Regions from separate parts of the Paenibacillus sp. P5_B5 genome, predicted to be linked through region 2. Evidence: riboswitches for the same ligand, from Rfam matches in the RefSeq annotation. Region 2 holds a riboswitch; the other holds the start of a gene.
What was found. Region 2 has a riboswitch for cyclic di-AMP ahead of AC1DOK_RS22290 (G5 domain-containing protein). Riboswitches for the same ligand answer to the same signal wherever they lie in the genome.
Positions count from the first base shown of each region.

Region 1 (6,112 bases), on a different contig from region 2:
TATCTGCTGCTTTGGTCAATAAATCATCAATGTTAATCGATCCAGAGCTCGTTTTCACATTCACCTTATCGCCTGTTAACTGATCTATTTTAATACTGCCAGAACTTGCAGTAGCATTCGTATTGCCTGTAATATCTGCTCCTTTGATACTACCTGAAGTCGATTTCAACGTTAATTGACTAGCTGTTGCACCATCAACTCTTATACTACCAGAAGAGCTTGATACTTCTGCTTGATCTGCTTGCAGATTCGTTATTTTGATGCTACCCGAAGAGCTATCAATATTTGCGGTTTTCGTCTTTAAATTCGTTAGACTAATGCTCGACGAACTCATATCAGTAGTAACTAAATCGAATGAAGCTTGCTTAGACATCGTGATCACAATTTGCTGTTTCTCGAATCCTGTGAAATCCATAAAGCTAAAGAACCGAGTATCTTCTCGTAACGATAAATTTAAGGTATGGTCTGTAATAGCTGCTTCTTCAATCTGCTGAATGACTGTATCGGATGCATTTCCTGTTATCTTGATTGAGTTCTGATCATCTGAGCTCGGGACAACCTCAAGTTCTATCGAATAGCTGCTACCCACTAAATGAAGATTTTTCAATTCATCGTTTGTGAATTTCCATTCCTTCACATATGCAGTTCCTTTACTACCGAAGTTGAAATTCGTAGAAACCACTCCTATCACTCCGATTAGCATACAAACGATACCTAACGTTAATAATATTTTCCTCATTCGTAATTACTCTCCTTTACAAGTGATCGCATCCAATTCCAATAGCCTACTGTTGCCTGTAATAACCAGCTGTAAACAGGCTTAATGGTTGTTGTAAATATTAGACCTACACCGACAAGCCCGATTGCTGTATACCACTTTGCAGGGACGAACTCGTTATAGAGAATATAATCTAGCAATGCAGCAATTGGGCTAAGGAAGAATGCAATCGAAGAGACACTAAAAGCAAACCAGGCTGCCCATAAAGAAACTCCTATTGGGAATACAATCGCAAGTGTAAGAAAACCTAGTCCAATCGAAAGTAATATTGTTCTCACGCCGCTTGTAGACGATTGAACATGAGCAGCTCTAGGATAGCTAGTTACATGTTCGAAGCTAGCAGCATGTAAATCATTTCGATCTTGAAGGACCTCTTTCACTATTTCATAGGGATTGCCAAGTTCATATGAAATTTCTGCCTCAGACTTGCCATTTTGTAACCCAAAGGTAAAATGAGCTTCATATTCATACAATAATTCATTTCTCTCCGAGATGGGAAGTCTTGCTAATTGCTGTTCAAGTATCCCCATATATTGCGCTTTATTCATCTCTCTCCCCATCCTCTAACAAGTTGTTTATCCCAGTCACAAATTGTTTCCATTCTGCAACCATTAAGCTTAAATACCCTTCGCCTAACTCAGTTAACTTATAATACTTACGTGGTGGTCCCTCATTAGACTCTTGTAAATAAGTCGTACAATAGCCTTCCTTAACTAGCCTACGCAGTAGCGGATATAAGGCTCCTTCAGCCACTTCAATATATTTAGAGAGCTGCTGAGCAAGTTCGTAACCATATTGATCCTTCTTGCTAATTAGAACAAGTACACAGAGTTCCAATACACCTTTTTTAAATTGTACAATAACATTCATGACATCCTCCACTTTATCTTACGTTGTTTAGAATTCATAGTACTGAACTATACTCACTACTGTAAAATAAATATATCACACAGTAGTGAACAATGCAAGGTAGTGATTTAATCATAATACTTGACATCCAACATACACAATCATATATTATTGAGTATGTATTGAGAATTATTATCACTAATCTAAGCACATATTGAAATGGAGGATTTTCCTTTTGAAAACAATACAAAGCATTATTAAAGAAAGACGTTCGGTGAGCAAATTTAAAGACCTTCCCTTCTCAACCGATATGATTATAGAATTATTAAATGTGGCTATCTGGGCCCCAAATCATAAGCTTTCAGAGCCTTGGAGATTCATTCTTGTACAAGGGGAAGGAAAGAAGCGATTAGCTAACGCTGTTCTCGATTCTTTCACAGCGGAGAATAAGGAGAAAATTGGCGAGAAGACCTATAACAATTTGGTTAATAACGTTCCTGTTCATCTAGTTGTTGTTGTCAGAGAAGACGAGAATCCTGTACGCAGAGAAGAAGATTATGCAGCTACAGCTAGCCTTATTCAGAATTTCCAACTCGCTGCATGGGAACAAGGTATCGGTATGGTATGGAAAACAAGTGGATACACGAAATCCGCACAATTCCGTGAAGCACTTCAGATCGAAGCTAACGAGCGTGTTGTTGGACTACTCCAAATGGGCTATCCCGAAATGATTCCGCAAGCAAGCTCTCGTATTCCTGCTGAGCAGAAGCTCACGATCATACAAAATTAATTTCTGCTAACTCTAATATAGGTAGATCTCGATCCTTAATGGATAGGATCGGCTTCGCGATTGGCCAATCAATCCCGATAAACTCATCATTCCAAGCTATTCCCCTATCACAATTCGGTGAATAATATTCATCAACCTTGTAGAATACTTGTGTATTGGGAACAAGTGTACAGAAGCCATGAGCAAATCCTTTGGGAATCAACAATTGTCTCTTATTCGCTTCACTAAGAACTACACCTGTCCAATGACCGAATGTTGGTGAGTCTTTGCGTAGATCTACCGCTACATCATAGATGGCGCCTGTTAAGACTCTCACCAGTTTAGTCTGTGCTTTGGGCTTGAGCTGATAATGTAGACCTCTTAGCACACCCGCTTCCTTGGATAAAGAATGGTTGTCCTGAACGAATGCGATGTTAATCCCTGCATCTTGAAACTCTCGTGAATTATAGCTCTCCATAAAGAAGCCACGTGGGTCTTCATAGCTTGCAGGTTCAATGATATATACATCTCGTAATTGTTTTGTTGGAATTATTTGCATACTAAATACACCCGCTTTACCCGTTTATATCACCATATGCGGTGGGTAAGCGGAACATACATAATGAACCGACTCCGTCCACTAATGCAAGACGGAGTCGGTTATTTTATAACTTTTTAACTAGATAATAGTGCGTATGCTCGCCTGCAACACCCTCAATTTGTCCATATACTTCAAACCCTTGTTTTTGATAGAAACCAAGTGCTTGAAAGCTGAGAGTGTCCAATTTAATCATCGAGCATTTCAGTTCCTTCGCTTTATCCTCTGCCATCTGAATCAGCTTAGCACCATAGCCACGCTTCCTCAGTTTCTCATCTAGCCATAGAATTTCAATCGCTAAGACATCCCAGAAATTACGACCTATCATTCCGCCACATACCTGACCACTCTCTTCGTCAAGCACGAAGAAGTTCACTTCTTGATGCTGCTCTCTCAGACGCTCTGAAATATGGTTTCGATTAAATTGTGATAATCCAGTTCTTACTTGCTTTTTGGCTTCTATATTCTCACCGTTGTCCTCTATGATCCGAAACATTGAATCCCCCCCATATCATTCAGCATAATAATCTAACATCTTATATAGATAGTAATTCTACGATAATCGAAAAATTTAATCAATTTATCGATAACCGCCAAAACATATGCTGATATATTCACAAAAAAAAGACTAACGAAAGACATATTTCATGCCTAACGTTAGTCTCTATTGAAATTAACCTATGAACTCTTGTACCCATACACCTTGATAATATCCTACACCTATTTTCGTAAAGTTAGGGTTTAGGATGTTTTCCTTATGACCCGCACTGTTCATCCAGGCTTTCATAACATCCGCTGGAGAACGCTGCCCTTTAGCAATGTTCTCACCCGCTGTGCGATAAGAAATGTTATAAGACTTCATCATATCGAATGGTGAACCGTATCTTGGTGAATTATGATCAAAATAATTATTAGTGTACATATCCTTTGCTTTATCTAGCGCCATATTTGAAAGAGCTGTGTCCATAGTTAGTGGCTTAGCACCAACTTTTGCCCGCTCATCATTAACAAGTTTAACAACCTCTTGTGTAAATTGAGAAGTGCCTGTATCCGGCTTAGTGCCCGTATCTGGTTTAGTACCTGTTCCTGGCTTAGTGCCTGTATCAGGCTTCGTGCCTGTGTCCGGCTTAGTACCTGTACCTGGTTTAGTACCTGTGCCCGGCTTAGTACCGGTACCTGGCTTACCTGTAACCGAATCCTTCCATTGCGGAGGCCATACAATATGAATGTTTCCGAATTCCGGATTTTTAATTTTCGTCTGAAGATCACTATTAATCTTCTTTATGATCTGATTAGCAGACTCATTATCTGGCAACTGACACGAATTATTTGTAGCGGCGGATGCTGCTCCAGCTCCAGCCGACACCATCATAACTAATGCTAGCGAACTTGTTACTGCTACTTTCTTAAAACTCTTTTTCATATCTTACTCTCCTTTGGTAGCCTACGAGGTTAGCTGACGGGTTCGAGATAAAGAGCAATCCTCTACCATATCAAATGGTTTCACCCCACAAAAACAACGGTTCCCCCGCGCTCAATGAGCTTCGACTTGATTGTGGTACTAAACCATAGTAACATCCTCTACCAACTCTTTCATTCCCAAATTAATGGTAGATATGGTTGTATTCAACTAGTTGACGCGATTATTAAAATAATCAAATAATTACTCTATTAAGTCACAAAATTAACATATGTCTGAAAATTATTATTCATTATCAAAAGGTCTTTGTAGGAATTTGTCGAAATACTGGGTGTAAATGGCATTGTTACTGCTATAGCAAGAAGAAACTGGAATAAACTGGAGGAGAACTATATGAGCAAAGATAAATCATTACAACCTACAATAACGATTCGCACCAAACTCCTTACTGCATGTTTAATTCTGTTAATCGTTCCAATAATTATTATCGGAACAATCAGTTATCAATCGTCATCCAAGGAAACAAACACACTTATTGAAAAAAACATTCAAAATAACGTAGCCATGGCACTTGCTCTGATTACCTCATTTGATGAATCCGTAAAGAATGGAACTTTATCTAAAGAAGAAGCACAAGAAAAAGTGAAAACAGCCTTACTTGATTCTAAGCAGGGGGGTATAAGAACGATCAATAAAGATATTGATTTGGGTGAGCACGGGTACTATTACGTACTTGATGATCAAGGTATGCTGCTGGCACATCCAAAGCTAGAAGGTCAAAGCATATGGGACAGAAAAACAAGTGACGGTTTCTACTATATCCAAGACGTTATCGCTAAAGCGAAAAGCGGTGGCGGATTAACCAAATATAACTGGCCTTTACCGAATTCCGAAAAGGAGGCGCTCAAGGTAGTATACAGTGCGTATTACGAGAATTGGGGCTGGATTGTCTCTGCTGGATCCTATATGCAGGATTACAACCAAGGACTCACCAATATCCTTAAGACCCTTCTCATCACACTTGCGAGTTGCTTCTTGGCAGGTCTACTATTTTCCTATTTATTCGCTAGGCATATAGCTAAGCCACTCTCTATTGTAAGTGAACAAACGGTGCAAATCGCAAAAGGTGATCTTACGGGTGACTTCCTACTCATCAAGAATCAGGATGAGCTCGGACAACTCGGAAGAATGTTCTCACTCATGCGTCAGAACATTCTTAAGCTTGTAACAGAAATCAGCACAAGCTCTGATCAAGTATCACAGAAGCTCGGGGCTTTAGCTCAATCAACACATGAAGTAACGGAAGCGAGCAACCATATTTCTTCTTCCGTCCAGCAAATTTCGTTACTCACTCACACACAAGCCAGAAGTGTTGAGGAGAATGCAAATGCAATGGAAGAGATGGCGGCAGCTATCCAGCGGATTTCAGAGACATCTACCATTACACTTGGTGTATCTGAAAGTATGGCTAATGAAGCTGATCAAGGTAGTTTATTTATAGCTGAGACTACAGAGAAAATGACTTCTCTACATGCCACGATCAGTGATTTATCGATCGTTATTGAGCAGCTTAATGATCGCTCACAGCAGATTGGTTCAATCGTTCAAGTCATTACAGAAATCGCTAATCAGACAAGATTATTATCACTCAATGCTGCGATTGAATCGGCTCGAGCTGGGGAAGCGGGTCAAGGCTTC
Region 1 is NZ_JBFULK010000005.1:44,271-50,382, reverse strand. Features, by position in the region: gene AC1DOK_RS08055 (DUF4097 family beta strand repeat-containing protein) at 1-739, opposite strand, end outside; gene AC1DOK_RS08050 (DUF1700 domain-containing protein) at 736-1,326, opposite strand; gene AC1DOK_RS08045 (PadR family transcriptional regulator) at 1,319-1,648, opposite strand; gene AC1DOK_RS08040 (nitroreductase family protein) at 1,863-2,417, shown strand; gene rfbC (dTDP-4-dehydrorhamnose 3,5-epimerase) at 2,404-2,955, opposite strand; gene AC1DOK_RS08030 (GNAT family N-acetyltransferase) at 3,062-3,490, opposite strand; gene AC1DOK_RS08025 (CAP domain-containing protein) at 3,668-4,417, opposite strand; cyclic di-AMP (ydaO/yuaA leader) riboswitch at 4,421-4,554, opposite strand; gene AC1DOK_RS08020 (methyl-accepting chemotaxis protein) at 4,808-6,112, shown strand, end outside.
Region 1: another riboswitch for cyclic di-AMP. It lies ahead of AC1DOK_RS08025 (CAP domain-containing protein); the one in region 2 lies ahead of AC1DOK_RS22290 (G5 domain-containing protein).

Region 2 (6,112 bases):
TCACATAACTTGACGATTGAAGATTATTTTCAATTAGATGAATCGCTTATGCAGACAGTTATGATGTGCTGGACGAAGGAGAAGGATGCGATTCTTGCAGACTTATGTAATCGATTCCTGAATCGCCGTTTGTTCAAATTTGTGACACTCCATTCCGAGTCTTCACAGCTTGAAACTTATCATGCCATAGAGCAGAGTGCTTTAGCATATGGATTTGATCCACAGTATTATTTAGGTATGGATTTCCCTTCGAATCTTTCTTACGATATATACCGTCCCGGAGAAACGAATAACTTGCCTATATTACTTCTAAATGGAAACGACGAGCTTAGTGAAATCTCTGAGCAGTCTGATATTGTTAGATCGATTGCAACTATGCGCCAAGGGAAGCATCGTATTTATTTTCCTGAAGAAATGAAATCTGTTAGGGGTGATACATAGTAAGTTTCGGTTTGGTAAAGAATTTGGTATGCTACTAATAAATTTATTGATATAGATGAAGGAGAACATCATGTTAACAGATACCCATACACATTTAAACGCAGAGCAGTTTGATGAGGATCGAGACCAGGTAATTGAACGTGCATTAGAAGCGGGTGTAACTCGAATGGTCAATATCGGTTTTAATCGAGAAACGATTCCGTCATCTATTGCCCTTGCAGAACAGTATGATTTTATTTATTCAGCAGTTGGCTGGCACCCAGTCGATGCGATTGATATGCAACCAGAGGATCTGGAGTGGATTGAATCCCTATGCAAGCATGATAAGGTTGTAGCTATTGGAGAAATCGGACTTGATTATCATTGGGATAAGTCCCCTAAAGATGTACAAAATCGTGTTTTCAGGGAACAAATTCGCTTAGCGCGAAAGCTAGGTATGCCCATCATTATTCATAATCGTGATGCGCATCATGACATTCTTCAAGTATTACGCGAAGAGAAAGCGTCAGAGGTGGGCGGAATTATGCACTGTTTCTCAGGCTCTTGGGAAACCGCTAAGCAATGTCTAGATATGAATTTTCATATTTCCTTCGGTGGTCCTGTGACATTCAAGAATGCTAAGCAGCCCAAAGAGGTGCTTGCACAGGTACCGTTAGATCGTCTATTAATTGAAACGGATTCGCCGTACCTAACACCTCATCCTTATCGAGGTAAACGAAATGAATCGGCCTATGTTCGTCTAGTGGCTGAAACTGCGGCAGAAATTCGTGGACTCAGTTTAGAAGAACTTGCGCAAATCACGACAGCAAATGCTGTTCGACTTCTTGGATTAAAATAAAGAAATCTATAATTGATTGAACAAGCAAAGAGGCCCCCATAATGTTACTTATGGGAAAGCCTCTTATAATGATGTCAGATCACGTATCCATTTACGTTTTAGGATGTAGCGGCAATACAGGATGTAGATTCCCATAATTACTAAAGGTACTGTAGCGTAGAGTAGATTTGAAGCAGTAAGTAGCAATGTAAGCCCGAATAGTAGTGATTGCGCAGCGATTGCAGATTTCATGATTTGCAATATACCACCGACTTGCTGTACAGGATCGATCGGATACATCTGAAGCCAAAAGGTATATTTATGTGCATCACGCAAAGTAGATAGTTGTAAGGCAGAAATGATAATCCCTATTAATACAATGATCACACGTGCGCTGTCACTTGACACGAAAAAAGTAATGAATAGTGTAACGAGTGTCGTACGTGCAAACATGCTGAACAAATCAGTGCGAAACCATGTTTTCGTAAAGAGATATAAGTGTGTATTGGAAGCATTAAATTTGTAGAGTCTCGTTACAAGTGATGCTAGACCTCTCCTTCGAACGGTTACAGGTAACGGAGTTACATCTACGAACATTGCAAAAAAGCGATAGTATCGTCTGCGAGTGGCTTGTTCGCGTTCAATGAGTATTTCCCAGCCAGTAGTATGTTTAGGAACCATTCGTATGATAATGATCCATAATATAATTGCTAATAAGAGGAGCAAAGCGGCCCACATTACACCGTTGATCAATGCGAGAGGGACAATAGCAAGGGCAATGCTCCAGCGAAAAAGAACAGAGATCATACGGGACTGTTTGCTGACCATTCTACTTTCTTGCCAATTAGCTAGTAGTGCAGCCCATTTGGTGAGCCAAATTAAGCCGAGAACAAGCCATAGGGGTTGTGCTTCTGTTCCTTCACAGTGAAGATATAATGGCCAAATTACGAGTAGGCCGAAAGTTGTGATACAAGCATGCACCAGCATGGTATGTTTAATAGCAGCTTGGAAATAACCATTCAAGTGACCTTCAAGTGGCAGGAGAAACATGCGGTCTGGCTGAACCAAAAAAGTGCGAATCGAACCCATAGCTAACAGGGGGACAAGCACGAGCATTGCAACCCACCAATAAGGGTAGTCACGAGGCAATTCGTCCAGCACTTTTACATAATAATAAATACCACCTATTAATAGAAGAAACACATATCCAACAAAATTACTTCTCAGCACATAAAGCCAGTAACCAAGCGCTTCTTTATTAAAAGATTGCCTTCTTTTCTTCCAAATTTGTGTGACCTCAGAATTTGCTATATTTTGATTTCTTGGTTGGTCATTATTCATTGTTTCACCCTCTTACCTTAGCGGTCCCGTTTGTCTTCTCTTGTCACATACATATAGAATAAATCGTCGAGCGATGTCTCTGATTGTGGTTCAATGCCGAGTCCTATTTTGAGTTCGTTCAGCGTTCCTTGTGCGATAACTTGTCCGTAATGAAGAATGACGAATCGGTCACAATATTTCTCAATTGTTGCAAGAATATGAGAGGATATAAGAAAAGACGCACCATTCTGTTTGAAGTTCGACATTGTTTCGAGCAAGGAGCGCATAGCTAGTGGATCAAGCCCGAGAAATGGCTCATCAATAATATAAAGCGGTGGTTCTACAAGAAATGCATTCATGATCATTACTTTTTGCTTCATACCTTTAGAAAGCTGTGATGGGAAATGGTCTGCCTTCTCCTGCATTCTAAATTCAGTCAATAATTGCTCTGAACGCCTTGCATAATCCTCTTTGGAAATCCCATAAGCCATAGCTGTTAACTCTAGATGTTCGCGAACTGTCAATTCATTATAAAGCTCGGGATTTTCAGGGACATAAGCATAAGATGACCGGTAAGATTGCAGATCGTCGCTGAGCTGTAAATTATTAATGGTTATTTTTCCTTGTTTGGGCAGCATGAGCCCAAGAATATGCTTAATTGTGGTACTTTTCCCAGCTCCATTGAGTCCAATTAGTCCTACCATTTCTCCTTTACCTAGCGAAATATTAACGTTCTTAAGTACCGGCTTTTTTGGTAAGTATCCGCCGAACAATTGTTCGATTTGTAGGATGTGATTCAAATTCTCCACCTGCTTTAATTTTGTGATATTTTGATAAATTTAGGATGCATTATCCATTAATTTTATCTAAAAAAACATCTCTATTCTCATAAAATAGTAACATTATCCATTAAAAATGGCAAAAAATTGAGTTATAATAAGAAAAACATGGAAGACAACTGAAAAATCACCGCTAATGTGAAAAAAATTCCTGAATTTAAGCTTATTTGCGATTGAATCACCCTTTACAGCTAGTCGAGTATCATCGTACTATTTCAACATACAAGTAAATAGGATCACCAATTTCAATTCGCTGAGTCTTCATTTTTGGGGAACGGGGGAACCGCTGTAAAGAACAGAGGCCGAGATATACAAGTAGTAATTTCGGCGTTGATTGATGCAGGAGTAATTGGGGTGAGTCTTTGGAATGTAAGCATGATCATCGTCATTATGATTTACATCCAAAGTAGGGCAATTCTCATGCCCGAACCCGTCAGCTAACCTCGTAAGCGTAAGAGATAGGGAATTGTCGTCAGGTCTTTTATTATTTAGCTATGCTAAAGACCACGAGAAGCATTCTCTCTTCTCCAGGTCTTTTTTTGTTGCATTAAATTTAATACTGGTTATTGGTGACCGAACGACTGTATAAATTACTAAGTCGCGTCAAACACATTTATGTATAACATTAAGGCGGCGAGGCTTTGACAGGAGGACCGAAGAAATGGGATTGATCTCAGAAGAAGAGACCCATGTAGAGCGATCATCCAGCACAACCTTCGCAATGCGATGGAAGCATGAAAATTTGCGATATGTCATCATACCTGCAATTTTTACATGCGTAATTATTATGATGTTTATGGTGCTGATGTACGGAACCGCTTCTAAGCGTGTATTCGTAGTAGTAAATGGTCAAGAAACTGTTGTTGAAACAAAACAATGGGAACTAAATCGCCTGCTGGATGAACAAGCTATAACGATGGGTACGTATGATGAAATTAATGTGCCGCTAGATTCCAAAATTAAACACGGGGATCGAATCGTAGTCAATCATGCAATACCTATTCAATTAACGGCTGACGGTAAGACAGAGGTTAAATATACAACTGCCAAAACAGTAGCTGCAGCGCTACAGCAATATCAAATTAAGATAGATCACAATGATAAAGTGATTCCACAATTAAGTACAGAGCTTACACCTAACGACCAAATAAAACTTGTTCGTGTTGAGAAAGTCGCACAGGATGTAACGGAAGAAATACCATTCCAAACGGTTAAACAAGACGATGCTAAGCTCGCTAAAGGCAAGCAGGAAATTGTGCAAGCTGGTAAAGAAGGCTTACTTGTTAAACAAATCGAGAAGGTATTTGAAGATGGGGTACTCGTTGAAGAGAACTTGCTTGAAGCGACGGTCAAAGCGCCAAGTGTGAATAAAGTTGTTGCGATCGGCACCAAGAAGGACGTCGTTACGCTATCGGTTCAGGATAAAGTGGATAAACACTTGTCCAAAGACGATCTTTCATTCTCGTACAAGGAAATACTCAATAATGTACAATTGACCGCCTATACAGCTGCTGGTGGAGGTAAGGCTAAGGATGATCCTCAGTATGGTATTACAGCCTCTGGTGCTAAAGTAACTGAAGGTCGTACAATCGCTGTGGACCCTAAAGTGATCCCGCTTGGCTGGTGGGTATATATTGATGGTATCGGATTCCGTCGTGCAGAAGATACTGGCGGCGCAATCAAAGGTAAAATTATTGATATTTACTATGAAGATGAGAATCATGTGAATCGTTTTGGTCGCAAACGTGGTTATACCGTTTATGTGATTGGACCTAAGAAACCAATTGTAGATTAATGCGGATGCTTATGGGCAAACTGTTGAACAATATGATAAAATAGATTTAACTTACGGAGAAGGGGATAACCCCTTCTCTTTTCAATGTTGGTCAGAAATAAATGGAGCTTTGTATTTCCGTTACCGGAAATTTGGGAGGCGGATGGGTGTAAATGATCAAAGAAATTATTGTGGTAGAAGGTAAGGATGATACGACAGCCATTAAACGAGCCGTAGAGGCAGAGACAATCGAAACCGGAGGTTCTGCTATCAATCGCAAAGTGCTGCAGAGAATTGCCCTTGCACAGGAGCGACGAGGGGTTATTGTATTTACAGATCCCGATCATGCAGGTGAACGTATTCGCAAAATAATCTCGGCTAAAGTGCCTGGCTGTAAACATGCTTTCTTAACGCAAGAACAAGCATTACGTAAAGATGACATAGGTGTAGAGAACGCTTCTCCTGAAGCAATCCGAAATGCTTTAGCGAATGTGAAGACGGAATTCGATGGAGCGGTTGCAGAGTTAAGAATAGAGGATCTCATACAGACGGGAATGCTCAATCATCCACAGGCTGCAGCTAGAAGGCTTGAAGTGGGTAATATACTCGGTATTGGCTATTGTAATGGTAAACAATTTTATAAGCGTTGTACGGCCTTTCAGATATCCCGTGAGGAATTTGAAGCAGCCGTTGAACAGCTGGATCGAAGAGGGTAGTAAATGGATAAAGAACTTATCGGAGAAGAATTTCAGGTCGAACAGGATATTGGAAGTCCTAAACATACCAATAGTGTGCTAAAGAAGCATAGACTTGTACTTAAGAAGAGCTTGGGACAGAACTTTTTAACGGACGTTAACATCTTACGTAAAATTGTGTCAGCAGCAGAGTTAACTAAGGAGAAGGCCGTACTTGAGATTGGCC
Region 2 is NZ_JBFULK010000023.1:9,966-16,077, forward strand. Features, by position in the region: gene AC1DOK_RS22270 (HD domain-containing protein) at 1-441, shown strand, start outside; gene AC1DOK_RS22275 (TatD family hydrolase) at 512-1,279, shown strand; gene AC1DOK_RS22280 (ABC transporter permease) at 1,343-2,599, opposite strand; gene AC1DOK_RS22285 (ABC transporter ATP-binding protein) at 2,617-3,378, opposite strand; cyclic di-AMP (ydaO/yuaA leader) riboswitch at 3,659-3,884, shown strand; gene AC1DOK_RS22290 (G5 domain-containing protein) at 4,079-5,212, shown strand; gene rnmV (ribonuclease M5) at 5,365-5,907, shown strand; gene rsmA (16S rRNA (adenine(1518)-N(6)/adenine(1519)-N(6))-dimethyltransferase RsmA) at 5,911-6,112, shown strand, end outside.